Thermus aquaticus: one gene and its partners. The protein of the gene in region 1 interacts with the protein of each later gene in a pairwise test. Links are inferred from orthologs where the notes say so. Each region holds a gene or a part of one and is shown in the gene's direction. Other genes may lie near its edges. The genes, in order: BVI061214_RS08920, dnaE and ctaD.

What was found.
Region 2: the proteins of BVI061214_RS08920 (region 1) and dnaE interact in binary tests that used the Escherichia coli proteins (3 or more experiments, as listed by UniProt). The link is inferred for Thermus aquaticus from one-to-one orthologs.
Region 3: the proteins of BVI061214_RS08920 (region 1) and ctaD interact in binary tests that used the Escherichia coli proteins (3 or more experiments, as listed by UniProt). The link is inferred for Thermus aquaticus from one-to-one orthologs.

What each region holds. Positions count from the first base shown.
Region 1 is NZ_LHCI01000106.1:1,460,881-1,467,477, forward strand. What follows is about bases 1,534-4,488. They hold BVI061214_RS08920 (pyridoxal phosphate-dependent aminotransferase), read left to right. Parts: upstream 1,534-2,429; coding sequence 2,430-3,548; downstream 3,549-4,488. Other genes in these bases: BVI061214_RS08910 (phosphoglycerate kinase), read left to right, coding at 1,534-1,536; tpiA (triose-phosphate isomerase), read left to right, coding at 1,598-2,350; pdhA (pyruvate dehydrogenase (acetyl-transferring) E1 component subunit alpha), read left to right, coding at 3,545-4,488. Also shown: gap (type I glyceraldehyde-3-phosphate dehydrogenase), read left to right, coding at 1-366; more of BVI061214_RS08910, read left to right, coding at 367-1,533; more of pdhA, read left to right, coding at 4,489-4,585; BVI061214_RS08930 (alpha-ketoacid dehydrogenase subunit beta), read left to right, coding at 4,579-5,574; hemL (glutamate-1-semialdehyde 2,1-aminomutase), read left to right, coding at 5,672-6,597. UniProt on the Escherichia coli protein: Shows aminotransferase activity with methionine and histidine as substrates, and to a lesser extent also with phenylalanine.
Region 2 is NZ_LHCI01000106.1:539,281-543,490, forward strand. It holds dnaE (DNA polymerase III subunit alpha), read left to right. Parts: upstream 1-347; coding sequence 348-4,010; downstream 4,011-4,210. Other genes in the region: BVI061214_RS03880 (5-formyltetrahydrofolate cyclo-ligase), read right to left, coding at 1-85. UniProt on the Escherichia coli protein: DNA polymerase III is a complex, multichain enzyme responsible for most of the replicative synthesis in bacteria. This DNA polymerase also exhibits 3' to 5' exonuclease activity. The alpha chain is the DNA polymerase catalytic subunit.
Region 3 is NZ_LHCI01000106.1:373,590-380,235, reverse strand. The notes cover bases 1,726-4,729. They hold ctaD (cytochrome c oxidase subunit I), read left to right. Parts: upstream 1,726-2,041; coding sequence 2,042-4,417; downstream 4,418-4,729. Other genes in these bases: BVI061214_RS02980 (hypothetical protein), read left to right, coding at 4,474-4,729; coxB (cytochrome c oxidase subunit II), read left to right, coding at 1,726-2,032. Also shown: BVI061214_RS02995 (heme o synthase), read left to right, coding at 1-1,007; more of coxB, read left to right, coding at 1,019-1,725; more of BVI061214_RS02980, read left to right, coding at 4,730-5,163; BVI061214_RS02960 (DciA family protein), read right to left, coding at 5,644-6,402; DNA replication/repair protein RecF, read right to left, coding at 6,387-6,646. UniProt on the Escherichia coli protein: Cytochrome bo(3) ubiquinol oxidase is the terminal enzyme in the aerobic respiratory chain of E.coli that predominates when cells are grown at high aeration.

The sequences.
Region 1 (6,597 bases):
AAGGCCACCGCTCTGGTCCTGCCCTCCCTCAAGGGCCGCTTTGACGGCATGGCCCTCCGCGTGCCCACGGCCACGGGGAGCATCTCCGACATCACCGCCCTCCTCAAGCGGGAGGTCACCGCCGAGGAGGTGAACGCCGCCCTCAAGGCCGCCGCCGAAGGGCCCCTGAAGGGCATCCTGGCCTACACCGAGGACGAGATCGTCCTCCAGGACATCGTCATGGACCCCCACTCCTCCATCGTGGACGCCAAGCTGACCAAGGCCCTGGGCAACATGGTCAAGGTCTTCGCCTGGTACGACAACGAGTGGGGCTACGCCAACCGGGTGGCGGACCTGGTGGAGCTGGTCCTCAGGAAGGGGGTTTAGATGCGCACCCTGAAGGACCTGGACCCCAGGGGGAAGCGGGTCCTGGTGCGGGTGGATTACAACGTCCCCATCCAGGGCGGCGTGGTCCAGGATGAGACCCGGATCCTGGAAAGCCTTCCCACCCTGCGCCACCTCCTGGAGGGGGGGGCCTCTTTGGTCCTCCTCTCCCACCTGGGCCGCCCCAAGGGCCCCGACCCCAAGTACTCACTGACCCCCGTGGCCGAGGCCCTGGCCCGGCACATCCCCAAGGCGCGCTTCGTTCCCCATAGCCCGGGCTCCGACGAGGCCTTGGAGGCCGTGAAGGGCCTGGCCCCGGGCGAGGTGGCCCTTCTGGAAAACGTGCGCTTTGAGCCCGGGGAGGAGAAGAACGACCCGGAGCTCTCCCGCCGCTACGCCCAGCTGGGGGATGCCTTCGTGCTGGATGCCTTCGGGAGCGCCCACCGAGCCCACGCCAGCGTGGTGGGGGTGGCCAGGCTCCTCCCCGCCTACGCCGGCTTCCTCATGGAAAAGGAGGTGAAGGCCCTCTCCCGCCTTCTCCACGACCCGGAGAAGCCTTACGCCGTGGTCATCGGCGGGGCCAAGGTCTCCGACAAGATCGGGGTGCTGGAGAGCCTTCTGCCCAAGGTGGACCGCCTCCTCATCGGCGGGGCCATGGCCTTTACCTTCATCAAGGCCCTGGGGGGGGAGGTGGGTAAAAGCCTGGTGGAGGAGGACCGCCTGGACCTGGCCAGGGACCTCCTGGCCCGGGCCGAGGCCCTGGGGGTAAAGGTCTACCTGCCCGCCGACGTGGTGGCGGCGGAAAAGATAGAGCCCGGCGTGCCCACCCAGGTCTTCCCGGCCGACGCCATCCCCACGCCCTACATGGGCCTGGACATCGGGCCCAGGACCCGGGAGCTTTTCCGGGAGGCCTTGAGGGGCGTGCGCACCGCCTTCTGGAACGGGCCCATGGGGGTCTTTGAGGTGCCCCCCTTTGACGAGGGGACCCTGGCCGTGGGCCGGGCCCTGGCGGATCTGGAAGGGGCCTTCACCGTGGTGGGGGGCGGGGACTCGGTGGCGGCGGTGAACCGCCTGGGGCTGAAGGACCGCTTTGGCCACGTGTCCACCGGGGGCGGAGCCAGCCTGGAGTACCTGGAGAAGGGCACGCTTCCCGGGATTGAGGTCCTGGAATAGACAAAGTTCCTCAGGCCCCCGCCTCTTTCTTGAGCGGGGGCTTTCCCTTTATGATGCCCCCATGCGGCGTGTGCTAGTGGCAGGAAACTGGAAGATGCACAAGGTTCCCTCGGAGGCCCGGGTCTGGCTGGCGGAGCTAAAAAGGCTCCTTCCCCCCTTGGACTCGGAGGCGGCGGTCCTACCCGCCTTCCCCATGCTCCCGGTGGCCAAGGAGGTCCTCTCGGGCACGGGGGTCGCCTACGGGGCCCAGGACGTGTCCGCCCACCGGGAGGGGGCCTACACCGGGGAGGTGTCGGCCCGGATGCTCGCCGACCTGGGATGCCGCTACGCCATCGTGGGCCACTCGGAAAGAAGGCGCTACCACGGGGAAAGCGATGCGCTGGTGGCGGAGAAGGCCAAAAGGCTTCTGGAGGAGGGCATCACCCCCATCCTCTGCGTGGGGGAGCCTCTAGAAGTCCGGGAGAGGGGAGAGGCCGTACCCTACACCCTGGCCCAGCTTTTGGGGAGCCTTAAGGGCGTGGAGCCCGAAAGCCCCGATCGCCTGGTCATCGCCTATGAGCCCGTCTGGGCCATCGGCACCGGGAAAAACGCCACCCCCGAGGACGCCGAGGCCATGCACCAGGCCATCCGCCAGGCCCTCGCCGAGCGCTACGGAGAGGCCTTCGCCAGCCGGGTGCGCGTCCTCTACGGGGGAAGCGTGAACCCCAAGAACTTCGCCGACCTCCTCTCCATGCCCAACGTGGACGGGGGGCTCGTGGGCGGGGCCAGCCTGGAGCTGGAAAGCTTCCTCGCCCTCCTTCGGATGGCGGGCTAAGCGGCTACGGAGCGAGGCCAAGAAGCCTCGCCCAAGGGGACCTCTCCCCACGGGCATAAAGTTGCGCTACCCTATCCCCATGCGCCTCCACCCCCGGACCCAGGCCGCCAAGGAGAGCATCTTTCCCAAGATGAGCGCCCTCGCCCAGCGCCTGGGCGCGGTGAACCTGGGCCAGGGCTTCCCCTCCACCCCCCCGCCTCCCTTCCTCCTGGAGGCGGTGCGCCGCGCCCTGGGCCGCTACGACCAGTACGCCCCTCCCGCCGGGCTTCCTGCTTTAAGGGAGGCCCTGGCGGAGGAGTTTGGCGTGGAGCCTGAGGCCGTGGTGGTCACCTCCGGGGCCACCGAGGCCCTTTACGTCCTCCTCCAGAGCTTGGTGGGGCCGGGGGAGGAGGTGGTGGTCCTGGAACCCTTCTTTGACGTCTACCTGCCGGACGCTTTCCTGGCCGGGGCCGAGGCCCGGCTGGTGCGGCTTCCCCTGGAGGAAGGGGGCTTCCGGCTGGACCTTGGGGCCTTGGAGAGGGCCATCGCCCCAAGGACCCGCCTCCTCCTCCTGAACACGCCTATGAACCCCACGGGCCTCGTCTTCAAGGAAGCGGAGCTAAAGGCCATCGCCGAGCTTGCCAGGAGGCACGACCTCTTTCTGGTTTCCGACGAGGTCTACGACGAGCTCTACTACGGGGAGAGGCCCAGGCGCCTTAGGGAGTTCGCCCCGGAGCGCACCTTCACCGTGGGGAGCGCCGGGAAGCGCCTCGAGGCCACCGGCTACCGCGTGGGCTGGATCGTGGGGCCTAAGGCGTTCATGCCCACCATCGCCGGGATGCGCCAGTGGACCAGCTTTTCCGCCCCCTCCCCCCTCCAGGCCGGGGTGGCCGAGGCCCTGAGGGTGGCGAGGCGGGAAGGCTTTTACGAGGCCTTGAGGGAAAGCTACCGGAAAAGGCGGGACCTTCTCGCCGGGAGGCTTAGGGCCCTGGGGCTTCGGGTCTACATCCCTGAGGGCACCTACTTCCTCATGGCCGAGCTTCCGGGGTGGGACGCCTTTCGCCTGGTGGAAAGGGCCCGGGTGGCCCTGATCCCCGCCTCGGCCTTCTACTGGGAAGACCCCCCGGAGGGGCTTTTCCGCTTCGCCTTCTGCAAGAAGGAGGAGGAGCTTATGGTGGCCCTGGAGCGCCTGGCTCCTGTGGTAAACTCCCTGGCGTGAAGCTAAAGCCTGTGGCCTACCTGGAAAAGGGCGAGTTCCCCCTGGAAGAGGGGGAGGCCCTGAGGCTCTACCGGGCCATGCGCCGGGCCCGGTTTTTTGACGAGAAGGCCGTCACCCTCCAGCGCCAGGGGCGGCTTGGGGTCTACCCCCCCTTTATGGGCCAGGAGGCGGCCCAGGTGGGGGTGGCCCTGGCCCTAGGGGAGGGGGACTGGGTGGTCCCCTCCTACCGGGAGAGCGCCATGCTCCTCGCCAGGGGCCTCCCCATCCACGTCCTCATCCTCTACTGGCGGGCCCACCCGGCGGGCTGGGGCTTTCCCGAGGGGGTGCGGGTGGTGAACCCCTACATCCCCATCGCCACCCAGATTCCCCAGGCCGTGGGCCTGGCCCTGGCGGGCCGGTACCGGGGGGAGGACTGGGTGGTGGCCACCTCCATCGGGGACGGGGGCACCAGCGAGGGGGACTTTCACGAGGGCCTGAACTTCGCCGCCGTCTTCCAGGCCCCGGTGGTCTTCCTGGTGCAGAACAACGGCTACGCCATCAGCGTTCCCCGCGCCAAGCAGATGCGGGTGGACTACATCGCCCGTAGGGCCGAGGGCTACGGCATGCCCGGGGTGGTGGTGGACGGGAACGATGCCTTTGCCGTCTACCTGGAGGCTAAGAAGGCGGTGGAAAGGGCGAGGCGGGGGGAAGGCCCTACCCTCCTCGAGGCCCTCACCTACCGCCTGGCCCCCCACACCACCTCTGACGACCCCACCCGCTACCGCACCCGGGAGGAGGAGGAGGCCTGGCGGCGGAAGGACCCCATCCTGCGCCTTAGGAAGGCCCTGGAGGAAAGAGGCCTCTGGGACGAGGAGAGGGAAAGGGCTCTTCTGGAGGAGCTGGAGGAGGAGTTCGCCCGGGAGCTGGCCCTGGCCGACCAAGCCCCAGAGCCCAGGCCTGAGGAGATCGTGGAGCACGTCTACAAGGAGATGGGCCCCGACCAGAGGCGGGCTTATGAGGCCCTGCGGCGGGGCCTCCACGTGGAGGAGGCATGGTAGCCGAGAAGACGCGCCTTCTCAACATGGTCCAGGCCATCAACGAGGCCCTGGACCTGGCCCTTTCCCGGGACGGGAGGGTCTTGGTCTTCGGGGAGGACGTGGGGCGGCTTGGGGGGGTCTTCCGGGTCACCGAGGGGCTTCAGGCCAAGCACGGGGAAAGCCGGGTCTTTGACACCCCTCTGGCGGAAAGCGGCATCCTAGGCATGGCCATCGGCCTGGCCATGGGGGGGATGCGCCCCGTGGCCGAGATCCAGTTCGCCGGCTTCCTCTACCCCGCCCTGGACCAGATCCTCTCCCACCTGGGGCGGTGGCGGCACCGCTCCCGGGGGCGGGTGGGCCTTCCCGTGGTGGTGCGGGCTCCCTACGGCGGGGGCGTCCACACCCCGGAACAGCACGCCGACTCCCCGGAGGCCATCCTGGCCCACGCCCCGGGGGTCAAGGTGGTAATCCCCTCGAGCCCAGAAAGGGCCAAGGGCCTCCTCCTTTCGGCCATAGAGGACGAGGACCCGGTCTTTTTCCTGGAGGCCATCAAGCTCTACCGGAGCGCCCGGGCCCCCGTCCCCGAGGGCTACTACACCCTGCCCCTGGGAAAGGCCCGGGTGGTGCGCCAGGGGAAGGCCGCCACCTTGATCGGCTACGGGGGGATGGTGGAGGTGATGCTGGAGGCGGCGGAGGTGGCGGCCCGGGAAGGGGTGGAGGTCATGGTGGTGGACCTGGAGACCCTGGTGCCCCTGGACGAGGACACCCTCCTGGAGGCGGTGCGGGAGACGGGCCGGGCGGTGGTGGTCTACGAGGCCATGCGCACCGGGGGCTTTGGGGCCGAGGTGGCCGCCCGCATCGCCGAAGGGGCCATAGACCACCTCGAGGCCCCGGTCCTCCGGGTGGCGGGGTACGACGCCCCCTACCCGCCCTTCAGCGCCATTGAGGACCTCTACCGCCCCAACGCCAGGAGGGTCCTGGCCGCCCTCAGGAAGGTGCTAACCTATTAGGGCTTCTTCCGGGCCCCGCCAAAGGGCCGCCCGTCATTCCAAGCCTTTGGGGCCCCCGCCGTGGTAAAGCCACGGCGGGGCGCTTAGAGTGGAGGGCATGGAGCGGCCCATTTCTGAGGCGTACTTCCAGGAGGCAGGGAGGCACATCCCGGGCGGGGTGAGCAGCCCGGTCAGGGCCTTCAAGGCGGTGGGGGGGACTCCCCCTTACCTGGTGCGGGGCGAGGGGGCCTACGTCTGGGACGCGGACGGGAACCGCTACCTGGACTACGTCCTGAGCTGGGGGCCCCTCATCCTGGGCCACGCCCACCCCAAAGTCCTTTCCCGGGTGCGGGAGGTCATGGAGGGAGGGCTCACCTTCGGGGCGCCCCACCCCCTCGAGGTGGCCCTAGCCAAAAAGGTCAAGGCGGCCTACCCGGGCGTGGAGCTGGTGCGCTTCGTGAGCTCGGGGACGGAGGCCACCATGAGCGCCCTGAGGCTCGCCCGGGGGTACACGGGCCGGGACCTGATCGTCAAGTTCCGGGGGAACTACCACGGCCACGCCGACGGCCTTCTGGTGGAGGCGGGAAGCGGGGCCCTCACCCTGGGGGTGCCCTCCTCGGCCGGGGTGCCCGAGGCCTACGCCCGGCTCACCCTGGTCCTGGAGTACAACGACGCCGAGGGGCTCAGGGAGGTCCTGAGGCGCCGGGGGGAGGAGATCGCCGCCATCATCTTTGAACCGGTGGTGGGGAACGCCGGGGTGCTGGTCCCCACCGAGGACTTCCTGAAGGCCCTCCACGAGGCCAGGGAGTTTGGCGTCCTCCTCATCGCCGACGAGGTGATGACGGGCTTCCGCCTGGCCTTTGGCGGGGCCACGGAGCGTTTTGGCCTCAAGCCCGACCTCGTCACCCTGGGCAAGGTCCTGGGCGGGGGGCTTCCCGCCGCCGCCTACGGGGGGAGGCGGGAGGTCATGGAGCGGGTGGCCCCCCTTGGGCCCGTCTACCAGGCGGGGACCCTTTCTGGGAACCCGCTGGCCATGGCCTCGGG
Region 2 (4,210 bases), 920 kb from region 1 along the record:
GGCCGTGGGGGGGCGTGGGGTGGAGGGCCAGGTCGTGGCGGGCCAGGAAGTTCCAGACCTCTTCCCGAAGCTGGCCTAGGGTCATGGGGCCCAAAGGTCCTCCGCCCGGATCCCGCCTAGGACCCCTTGGAGAGGGGTAATCCCACCCCATGCTGGCCCAAGCCAGCATGGGGGCCCCGGCAAAAGGTTCTCGGGGAAGCTACCAGGCATGGTAGGCCGAAGGAAACAGGAAACAAGGGTATAAGGGGCCGGCTCCGCTTTGGGGTGAAGAGGGCCTCGAGGGCCTCTTCCTGGGGGAAGGGCGCGTCCATCACCTGCCCCAAGTCTAAGCCCTAAACTGGTGGGGTATGGGGTCCAAGCTCAAGTTCGCCCACCTGCACCAACACACGCAGTTCTCCCTCCTGGACGGGGCGGCCAAGCTCCAGGACCTCCTGAAGTGGGTCAAGGAGACCACGCCCGAGGACCCCGCCCTGGCCATGACCGACCACGGCAACCTCTTCGGGGCCGTGGAGTTCTACAAAAAGGCCACGGCCATGGGGGTGAAGCCCATCATCGGCTACGAGGCCTACGTGGCGGCGGAGAGCCGCTTTGACCGCAAGAGGGGGAAGGGCTTAGACGGCGGCTACTTCCACCTCACCCTTCTCGCCAAGGACTTCACCGGCTACCAGAACCTGGTACGCCTGGCCTCGAGGGCCTACCTGGAGGGTTTTTACGAAAAGCCCCGCATTGACCGGGAGATCCTGCGGGAGCACGCCCAGGGCCTCATCGCCCTCTCCGGGTGCCTGGGGGCGGAGATCCCCCAGTTTATCCTCCAGGACCGCCTAGACCTGGCCGAGGCCCGCCTCAACGAGTACCTCTCCATCTTCGGCGACCGCTTTTTCATTGAGATCCAAAACCACGGCCTCCCCGAGCAGAAAAAGGTCAACCAGGTCCTCAAGGAGTTCGCCCGCAAGTACGGCCTGGGCATGGTGGCCACCAACGACGGCCACTACGTGCGCAAGGAGGATGCCCGGGCCCACGAGGTCCTTCTCGCCATCCAGTCCAAGACCACCCTGGACGACCCCGAGCGCTGGCGCTTTCCCTGCGACGAGTTCTACGTGAAGACCCCGGAGGAGATGCGGGCCATGCTTCCCGAGGCGGAGTGGGGGGACGAGCCCTTTGACAACACCGTGGAGATCGCCCGGATGTGCGACGTGGACCTGCCCATCGGGGACAAGATGGTCTACCGCATCCCCCGCTTCCCCCTCCCCGAGGGGCGCACCGAGGCCCAGTACCTCAGGGAGCTCACCTTTTTGGGCCTCCTAAGGCGCTACCCCGACCGCATCACCGAGGCCTTCTACCGGGAGGTCCTCCGCCTTCTGGGAACGATGCCCCCCCACGGGGACGAAAGGGCCCTGGCCGAGGCCCTGGCCCGGGTGGAGGAGAAGGCCTGGGAGGAGCTAAGGAAGCGGCTTCCTCCTCTGGAGGGGGTCCGGGAGTGGACCGCCGAGGCCATCCTTCACCGCGCCCTTTACGAGCTTTCCGTCATTGAGCGCATGGGCTTCCCCGGGTACTTCCTCATCGTCCAGGACTACATCAACTGGGCCAGGGGCCACGGGGTCTCCGTGGGGCCGGGAAGGGGGAGCGCCGCCGGGAGCTTGGTGGCCTACGCCGTGGGCATCACCAACATTGACCCCCTGCGCTTCGGCCTCCTCTTTGAGCGCTTCCTGAACCCGGAGCGGGTCTCCATGCCCGACATAGATACCGACTTCTCCGACCGGGAGCGGGACCGGGTCATCCAGTACGTGCGGGAGCGGTACGGGGAAGACAAGGTGGCCCAGATCGGCACCTTCGGGAGCCTGGCCTCCAAGGCCGCCCTCAAGGACGTGGCCCGGGTCTACGGCATCCCCCACAAGAAGGCGGAGGAGCTGGCCAAGCTGATCCCCGTCCAGTTCGGCAAGCCCAAGCCCCTACAGGAGGCCATCCAGGTGGTGCCGGAGCTAAGGGCGGAGATGGAGAAGGACGAGCGGATCCGCCAGGTCATTGAGGTGGCCATGCGCCTCGAGGGCCTGAACCGCCACGCCTCCGTCCACGCCGCCGGGGTGGTCATCGCCGCCGAGCCCCTTACCGACCTGGTGCCCCTCATGCGGGACCAGGAGGGCCGCCCCGTGACCCAGTACGACATGGGGGCGGTGGAGGCCTTGGGGCTTTTAAAGATGGACTTCCTGGGCCTCCGCACCCTCACCTTCCTGGACGAGGCCAGGCGGATCGTCAAGGAGTCCAAAGGCGTGGAGCTGGACTACGACCGCCTTCCCCTGGACGACCCCAAGACCTTTGAGCTCCTCTCCCGGGGGGAGACCAAAGGGGTCTTTCAGCTGGAGTCCGGGGGGATGACAGCCACGGTGCGGGGCCTGAAGCCCAGGCGCCTGGAGGACATCATCGCCCTGGTCTCCCTCTACCGCCCCGGGCCCATGGAGCACATCCCCACCTACATCCGCCGCCACCACGGCCAGGAGCCCGTGAGCTACGCCGAGTTCCCCCACGCCGAGAAGTACCTGAGGCCCATCCTGGACGAGACCTACGGCATCCCCGTCTACCAGGAGCAGATCATGCAGATCGCCTCTCAGGTGGCGGGGTACTCCCTGGGGGAGGCGGACCTACTCCGGAGGGCCATGGGAAAGAAGCGGGTGGAGGAGATGCAAAAACACCGGGAGCGCTTCGTTCGGGGGGCCAAGGAGCGGGGCGTGCCCGAGGAGGAGGCCAACCGCCTCTTTGACATGCTGGAGGCCTTCGCCAACTACGGCTTTAACAAGAGCCATGCAGCGGCCTACAGCCTCCTCTCCTACCAGACCGCCTACGTGAAGGCCCACTACCCCGTGGAGTTCATGGCCGCCCTCCTCTCCGTGGAGCGCCACGACTCCGACAAGGTGGCCGAGTACATCCGGGACGCCCGGGCCCTGGGCATCCCCGTTCTGCCCCCGGACGTCAACCGCTCCGGCTTTGACTTCAAGGTGGTGGGGGAGGAGATCCTCTTCGGGCTTTCGGCGGTGAAGAACGTGGGGGAGATGGCCGCCCGGGCCATCCTGGAGGAGAGGGAGCGGGGAGGGCCCTTTAAGAGCCTGGGGGACTTCTTAAAGCGCCTCCCCGAGCAGGTGGTCAACAAAAGGGCCCTGGAGTCCTTGGTGAAGGCGGGGGCTCTGGACGCCTTCGGGGATCGGGCCAGGCTCCTGGCCTCCCTGGAGCCCCTCCTCCGCTGGGCGGCCGAGACCCGCGAACGGGGGCGGAGCGGCCTCGTGGGTCTCTTCGCCGAGGTGGAGGAGCCCCCTTTGGTGGAGGCTTCGCCCCTGGACGAGATCACCATGCTCCGCTACGAGAAGGAGGCCCTGGGCATCTACGTCTCCGGCCACCCCGTCCTCCGCTACCCCGGGCTCAGGGAGGTGGCGAGCTGCACCATAGAGGAGCTTTCCGAGTTCGTGCGGGAGCTTCCGGGAAAGCCCAAGGTCCTCCTTTCCGGCATGGTAGAGGAGGTGGTGCGCAAGCCCACCCGCTCGGGGGGGATGATGGCCCGCTTCACCCTCTCCGACGAGACGGGGGCCCTGGAGGTGGTGGTCTTCGGCCGGGCCTACGAGGGGGTCTCCCCCAAGCTCAAGGAGGACATCCCCCTCTTGGTCTTGGCGGAGGTGGAGAAGGGCGAGGAGCTCAGGGTCCTGGCCCAGGCGGTCTGGACCCTCGAGGAGGTCCTGGAAGCCCCCAAGGCCCTGGAGGTGGAGGTGGACCACGCCCTACTAGACGAGAAGGGGGTGGCCCGGCTCAAAAGCCTCCTAGACGAGCACCCGGGAAGCCTCCCTGTTTACCTCCGGGTGCAGGGGCCTTTTGGCGAGGCCCTCTTCGCCCTGAGGGAGGTCCGGGTGGGGGAGGAGGCTTTGGGCCTTCTGGAGGCCGAAGGGTACAGGGCCTACCTGGTGCCGGACCGGGAGGTCTTTTTGCAGGGGAATGGGGGCGGGCCTAAGGAGGAGGTGGTGCCCTTTTAAGTACCCCACCGCGGCGAGAGCCTCGGTGGGGGCCCCAGAAAAGCCCTTCCACATGCTGGCGCAAGCCAGCATGGGGGCCCCGGCAAAAGGCTCTTGGGGAGCTTACTAGGGCTGGTGGGCCGAAGGAAACAAGGGCATAAGCCCCAATGGGTGCGCCCAAAAAGAAAGGAGCCGGGCTTGGGGCCCGGCCCCCAGTCCCT
Region 3 (6,646 bases), 1.1 Mb from region 1 along the record:
AGGCCCCGGTCTGGATGCAGATCCTCCACCTCTTCTTGGCCTACGCCGTCTGGATTCTCTTCGTTCTCCTCTCAGCCGCCGCCTTGGCCCAGGGGGCCAGGCGGGTGGAGCTAGGCGAGGGGGGTGGCGAGGTCCACCGAGGGACCGGCGGGGCTACCTGGAAGGACTACCTGGCCCTCACCAAGCCCCGGGTCATCAGCCTCCTTCTCCTCACCACCCTCCTTTCCATGATCATCGCCGCCCAAGGCTGGCCGGGCACGGGCCTCTTTCTCCTGGTGGCCCTGGGGGGGTACATGATGGCAGGGGCCGCCAACGCCATCAACATGGTGGTGGACCGGGACATTGACGCCCGCATGAAGCGCACCGCCCAAAGGCCCACGGTCACCCAGAAGATCGGAAGCCGGGAGGCCCTCCTCTTCGCCTTCGTCCTGGCCCTCTTGGCCTTCCTCTTCCTCTGGTGGGGGGCCAACCTCCTGGCCGCCACCCTGGCCCTTATGGGCCTCATCTGGTACGTCCTGGTCTACACCTTCTACCTGAAGCGGCGCACCTGGCAGAACATCGTCATCGGGGGGGCGGCGGGGGCCTTCCCGCCCCTGGTGGGCTGGGCGGCGGTGACGGGGGAGCTCAACCTCTTCGCCTGGTACCTCTTCGCCCTCATCTTCTTCTGGACCCCCGTGCACTTCTGGGCTTTGGCCCTCATGATCCAGGACGACTACCGGGCCGTGGGGGTGCCCATGCTCCCCGTGGTCCTGGGGGAGCAGGTCACGGTGATGCAGATCGCCCTCTATGCCCTCCTCACGGCCATGATTTCCCTCATGCCCCTCTTTATGGGGGAGCTTGGCCTCCTCTACCTGGTTCTCAGCCTGGTCCTTAACGGCTTGCTTATCCTAAAGAGCTTGGCCCTCTACCGCCAGCCGGAGCGCAGGACGGCGGTTTCGCTGTATAAATACTCCATGCTCTATCTGGCCCTGCTCTTCTTGGGCATGGCGGTGGATCGGGCGCTATAGGGAGGGAGTGGATGAGAAGAGGTGTAGCGGCGCTGAGCTTTTTAGGTCTGGGTCTGGCCCAGGAAGCGCACCGGGTGGGCATCACCCGCCCCGGGGGCTCCTTCAACCAGGAGGTGGCCTTTCTCTGGCCATGGGTTTACTTCTTCTCCATCGTGATCTTTCTGGTGGTGGCCGGGGCCTTGGCCTACGTCACCTGGAAGTTCCGGGCCAGGCCGGGGCAGGAGGGGGAGCCGCCCCAGGTCCACGGGAACGACCGCCTCGAGGTCATCTGGACCCTCATCCCCTTGGGCATCATCCTGGTCCTCTTCGGCCTCACGGCCAAGGCCCTCATCCAGGTAAACCGCCCCATTCCCGGGGCCATGAAGGTGGAGGTCACCGGCTACCAGTTCTGGTGGGACTTTCACTACCCCGCCCTTGGCCTCAGGAACTCCAACGAGCTCATCCTGCCCGCTGGGGTTCCCGTGGAGCTGGAGGTCACCTCCAAGGACGTGATCCACTCCTTCTGGGTGCCGGGGCTTGCGGGCAAGCGGGACGCCATTCCGGGACAAAAGACTCTGATTCACTTCACCCCTAAAGAAGTCGGGAACTACTACGGCTTCTGCGCCGAGCTCTGCGGCCCCAGCCACGCCCGCATGCTCTTCCGGGTCCTGGTGGTGCCCAAGGAGGAGTTTGACCGCTTTGTGGAGGCGGCCAAGGCCTACACGCCCCCCGTGGCCGACGCCCGAGGCCATGAGGTCTTCCAGCAGAACTGCATGGCCTGCCACGGGGTCCAGGGCAAGATGCCCCCGGCGGTCATCGGGCCCGAGCTGGGCTTCGTGGGCAACCGCGTGAGCCTGGGGGCGGGGATCGTGGACTACACCCCGGAGAACCTGAAGGCCTGGATCAAAGACCCCGCCAGCATGAAGCCGGGGGTGAAGATGCCGGGCTTCCCCCAGCTGTCCGAAGAAGATCTGGATGCCCTGGTCCGTTACCTGGAGGGGCTTAAGGTGGAGGGCCTGGACTTCAAGGCTCTGCCCAAGTTCTAGGAGGTAAGGATGGCCATTACCGCCAAGCCAAAAGCCGGTTTCTGGGCGGTCCTTTGGGACCTCTTAACCACGGTAGACCACAAGAAGATCGGCCTCATGTACACGGCCACCGCCTTCTTCGCCTTCGCCCTGGCGGGGGTCTTCTCCCTCCTCATCCGGGCGCAGCTAGCGGTGCCCAACAACGGGCTCCTGACCGGGGAGCAGTACAACCAGATCCTCACCCTGCACGGGGCCACCATGCTCTTCTTCTTCATCATCCAGGCGGGGCTCACCGGTTTCGGCAACTTCGTGGTGCCCCTGATGCTGGGGGCCAGGGACGTGGCCCTGCCCCGGATAAACGCTTTCAGCTACTGGGCCTTTCTGGGAGCCATCATCCTAGCCCTCATGAGCTACCTCTTCCCCGGCGGGGCTCCCAGCGTGGGCTGGACCTTCTACTACCCCTTCTCCGTGCAGTCGGGGAGCGGGGTGGACTTTTACATGGCGGCCATCCTCCTCCTGGGCTTCTCCAGCCTCCTGGGCAACGCCAACTTCGTCGCCACCATCTATAACCTCAGGGCCCAGGGGATGAGCCTTTGGAAGATGCCCATCTACGTCTGGAGCGTCTTCGCCGCCAGCGTCCTCAACCTCTTCAGCCTGGCGGGGCTCACCGCCGCCACCCTCCTGGTCCTCCTGGACCGGAAGATCGGCCTCACCTGGTTCAACCCGGAGATCGGCGGGGATCCCGTTCTCTTCCAGCAGTTCTTCTGGTTCTACTCCCACCCCACGGTCTACGTGATGCTCCTGCCCTACCTGGGGATCCTGGCTGAGGTGGCCTCCACCTTCGCCCGTAAGCCCCTTTTCGGCTACAAGCAGATGGTCTGGGCCCAGATGGGCATCGTGGTCCTGGGGACCATGGTCTGGGCCCACCACATGTTCACCGTGGGGGAGAGCACCATCTTCCAGATCGCCTTCGCCTTCTTCACCGCCCTCATCGCCGTGCCCACGGGGGTGAAGCTCTTCAACATCATCGGCACCCTCTGGGGCGGGCACCTGCAGATGAAGACCCCCCTCTACTGGGTGCTGGGCTTCATCTTCAACTTCCTCCTCGGGGGGATCACTGGGGTCATGCTCTCCATGACTCCCCTGGACTACCAGTTCCACGACTCCTACTTCGTGGTGGCCCACTTCCACAACGTCCTCATGGCGGGCTCGGGCTTTGGGGCCTTCGCTGGGCTTTACTACTGGTGGCCCAAGATGACGGGCCGCATGTACGACGAACGCCTGGGCCGGCTCCACTTCTGGCTCTTCCTGGTGGGCTACCTCGTCACCTTCCTGCCCCAGTACGTCCTGGGCTACCTGGGCATGCCCCGGCGCTACTACACCTACAACGCCGACATCGCCGGCTGGCCCGAGCTGAACCTGATCTCCACCATCGGGGCCTTCATCCTGGGGCTGGGCGGCCTGGTCTGGATCTACAACATGTGGAAGAGCCTGCGCTCCGGGGAGAAGGCCCCCGCCAACCCATGGGGCGGCTACACCCTGGAGTGGCTCACTGACTCCCCGCCCAAGGCCCACAACTTTGACGTGAAGCTCCCCGCCGACTTCCCCTCCGAGCGGCCCCTTTACGACTGGCAGAAGAAGGGGGTGGAGCTGAAGCCGGAGGACCCAAGCCACATCCACCTGCCCAACAGCTCCTTCTGGCCCTTCTACTCGGCCGCCACCCTCTTCGCCTTCTTCGTCAGCGTGGCGGCCCTGCCGGTGCCCAACGTCTGGATGTGGGTCTTCCTGGCCCTCTTCGCCTACGGCCTCGTCCGTTGGGCCCTCGAGGACGAGTACAGCTACCCGGTGGAGCACCACACCTTAACCGGCAAGTCCAACGCCTGGATGGGGATGGCCTGGTTCATCGTCTCGGAGGTGGGCCTCTTCGCTATCCTCATCGCCGGGTACCTGTACCTGCGCCTCACCGGGGCGGCCACGCCCCCTGAGGAGCGGCCCGCCCTCTGGCTCGCCCTCCTCAACACCTTCTTCCTGGTGAGCTCCTCCTTCACCGTCCACTTCGCCCACCACGACCTGAGGCGGGACCGTTTCAACCCCTTCCGCTTTGGGCTCCTCGTCACCATCATCCTGGGCGTTCTCTTCTTCCTCTTCCAGGCCTGGGAGTTCTACCAGTTCCACCACCACTCCTCCTGGCAGGAGAACCTCTGGACAGCGGCCTTCTTCACCATCGTGGGCCTCCACGGTCTGCACGTGGTCATCGGTGGCTTCGGCCTCATCCTGGCCTACCTCCAGGCCCTCCGGGGCAAGATCACCCTGCACAGCCACGGCACCCTCGAGGCCGCCAGCATGTACTGGCACCTGGTGGACGCGGTCTGGCTCTTCATCGTGGTCCTCTTCTACATCTGGTAGCGGTCCTAACCAGGCCCCCTGCCCTAGGGGCGGGGGGCTTTGCTATTTCTTGAGGCATGCGGCTTCTGGTGGTGGACTTTGACTACTTCTTCCCCCTGCCCCAGGGCCCCGATCCCCTTTTCGCCTGGGCCCACTTTGAGACCCCCTACTATCTCCTCGAGGCCTGGGAGGAGCGGGCCCTGGCCTTTCTTCTGAGGGGGCTTCCCCTGCCGGAGGCCCGGGGGTGGGAGGGGTTTTGGGACCGCTTCGCCTTCGCCCCGGGGGCGGTGCTCTACTATGCCGATTCCAACGCCTTGGCCTTTCACGAGAGGGTGCGCCAGGGGGTGGAGGAGGTGGTTCTCTTTGACCCTCACCACGACGCGGGCTACCGGCCCCTGGGAACAGAGCCCGCCTGCGACGACTGGATGGTCTACTACCACCGCCTGGGAGCCCGCCTAAAGGTCTTTTACCCGCCCTGGCGGGACCCGGCCCAGGAGCCCGAGCCCAGGGTGCCCCTAAGGCGGGAGGTGGACCCAGGGGGCAGGGTGGAGGGGGTCTTCCACCGGGTCTTCCTCTGCCGGAGCGGGGCCTGGGTGCCTCCCTGGGTGGATCCAGCCTTCTTCGCCTTCTTGGAGTCGGCCCCCCTGCCCAAGGAGGCCCTGGAGCCCCTGGCCCCCCGCCCTTTTGACCTGGAGGCCCTGAGGTCCCGGGCCCGGGAGGAGGCCTTGGGCCTCTTCATCATGGAAACCTTGCGCAGGTCCTCTTAGCCCCCTATAATCGGGAAGGCCTTGGGCCGTTAGCTCAGCTGGCAGAGCAACCGACTTTTAATCGGTAGGTCGCAGGTTCGAATCCTGCACGGCCCACCACCTGCCCCCTTCTAGGGGGCCCGCTTTTTGGGAGTTGCGGGTCCGGCCCCAAGGCCCTAAACTGGGTAGGCGCGTGGGCCCTTTGGGTGTGCGTGGCCCCATCGTCTAGCGGTCAGGACGCGGCCCTCTCAAGGCCGAAACGGGGGTTCGATTCCCCCTGGGGTCACCATGGGCGGCTAGCTCAGCTGGTCAGAGCGCTCGCCTTACAAGCGAGAGGCCAGAGGTTCAAGTCCTCTGCCGCCCACCAGGGTCTGGTCTTTCCCCCGCCCCTTGGGCGGGGTTTTTGAGTACCCCACTGCGGTTTTCGCCGCGGTGGGGGCCCCAGAAAAGCCTTTAGGCCCGACTTGGGCGCCCTACGGTGCGCCACCAAAGTGCGGGCACCTAGGACCTCTGTAGGAGGCTTCTGATCCCTTCGGGAAGGGGTTCCTCGGGGAAGAGGGCCTGGAAGCGCCGGGCCAGGTCCTGGAGGAGGGGCCTAAGGGCCTCGTCCCGAAGGGCCTCGGGGTAGAGGTCCTGCATCTCCCTAAGAAGGGCTTCCCGGGCCAGGTGCCGGGCCACCAGGAGGGCCTCGCCTTCTAGGGCGCTCGCCCTTCCCCGCTTGAGGCGCTCCGCCTCCTTGCGCACCCAGGGGGCCTCGAGGAGGCGGCGGCAGGTGGGGCAGGGGTGGGTTTCGCTGGGCGTTTGGCAGATGGGGCAGGGGCTTCCCCTCTGCCTACCAAAGAGGGCCAAGGCGGCCCGGGCCACGGCCTCCCGCATCTCCGGGGGGGCCTTTTGCGCCAGCTCCAGGGCCTTGCGGCCCGCCTCCGGGCCTGGTCCGGAAGAAGGGGCCTCGGCCTCTTTCCTTGGCCTTGGGGCCTCGCTTCCCACCTGAAAGCGGATCTCCTTGACCATCCCGGGAAAGCGCTCCTCGTAGCGCCTGAGGAGGGCCAGGCGGCTGTAGGTGAGCTGGTGGGCCACCACGGGGTCGGGCACCTGGACCAGGAGGACCCCCCCTTCCAGGGCCACGGGCTCGGTGATCTGGGCCAGCTCCCGGCCCACCACCTCCCGCCAGGCGGCCAGGACCAGACCCCGCTTGAGCCTCTCCTTTCCCCCGGCCCGCTTCAGGGCCTCGGGGATGACCTCCTTCACCCGCCAGGGCACAGGACCACCCCCTCCTGCACCCAGCATACCGGCACCCCCTCCGGGGCCAGAAGCCCGGCCAGAATGGCCTGGGGAAGGCTTTTGGCGTAGGCCAGGAGGGCGGCGCGGCGGGCCTCGTCCAGCTCCTCGCTCCACTCGTCCACCAGAAGGAGGGGAGGCTCCCCGTGGTGCTCGCTGAGGAGGCGGTGCTCCGCCAGGCGCAGGGCCAGGGCCAGGGCCTTGGCCTCCCCCCGGCTGGCGAAGC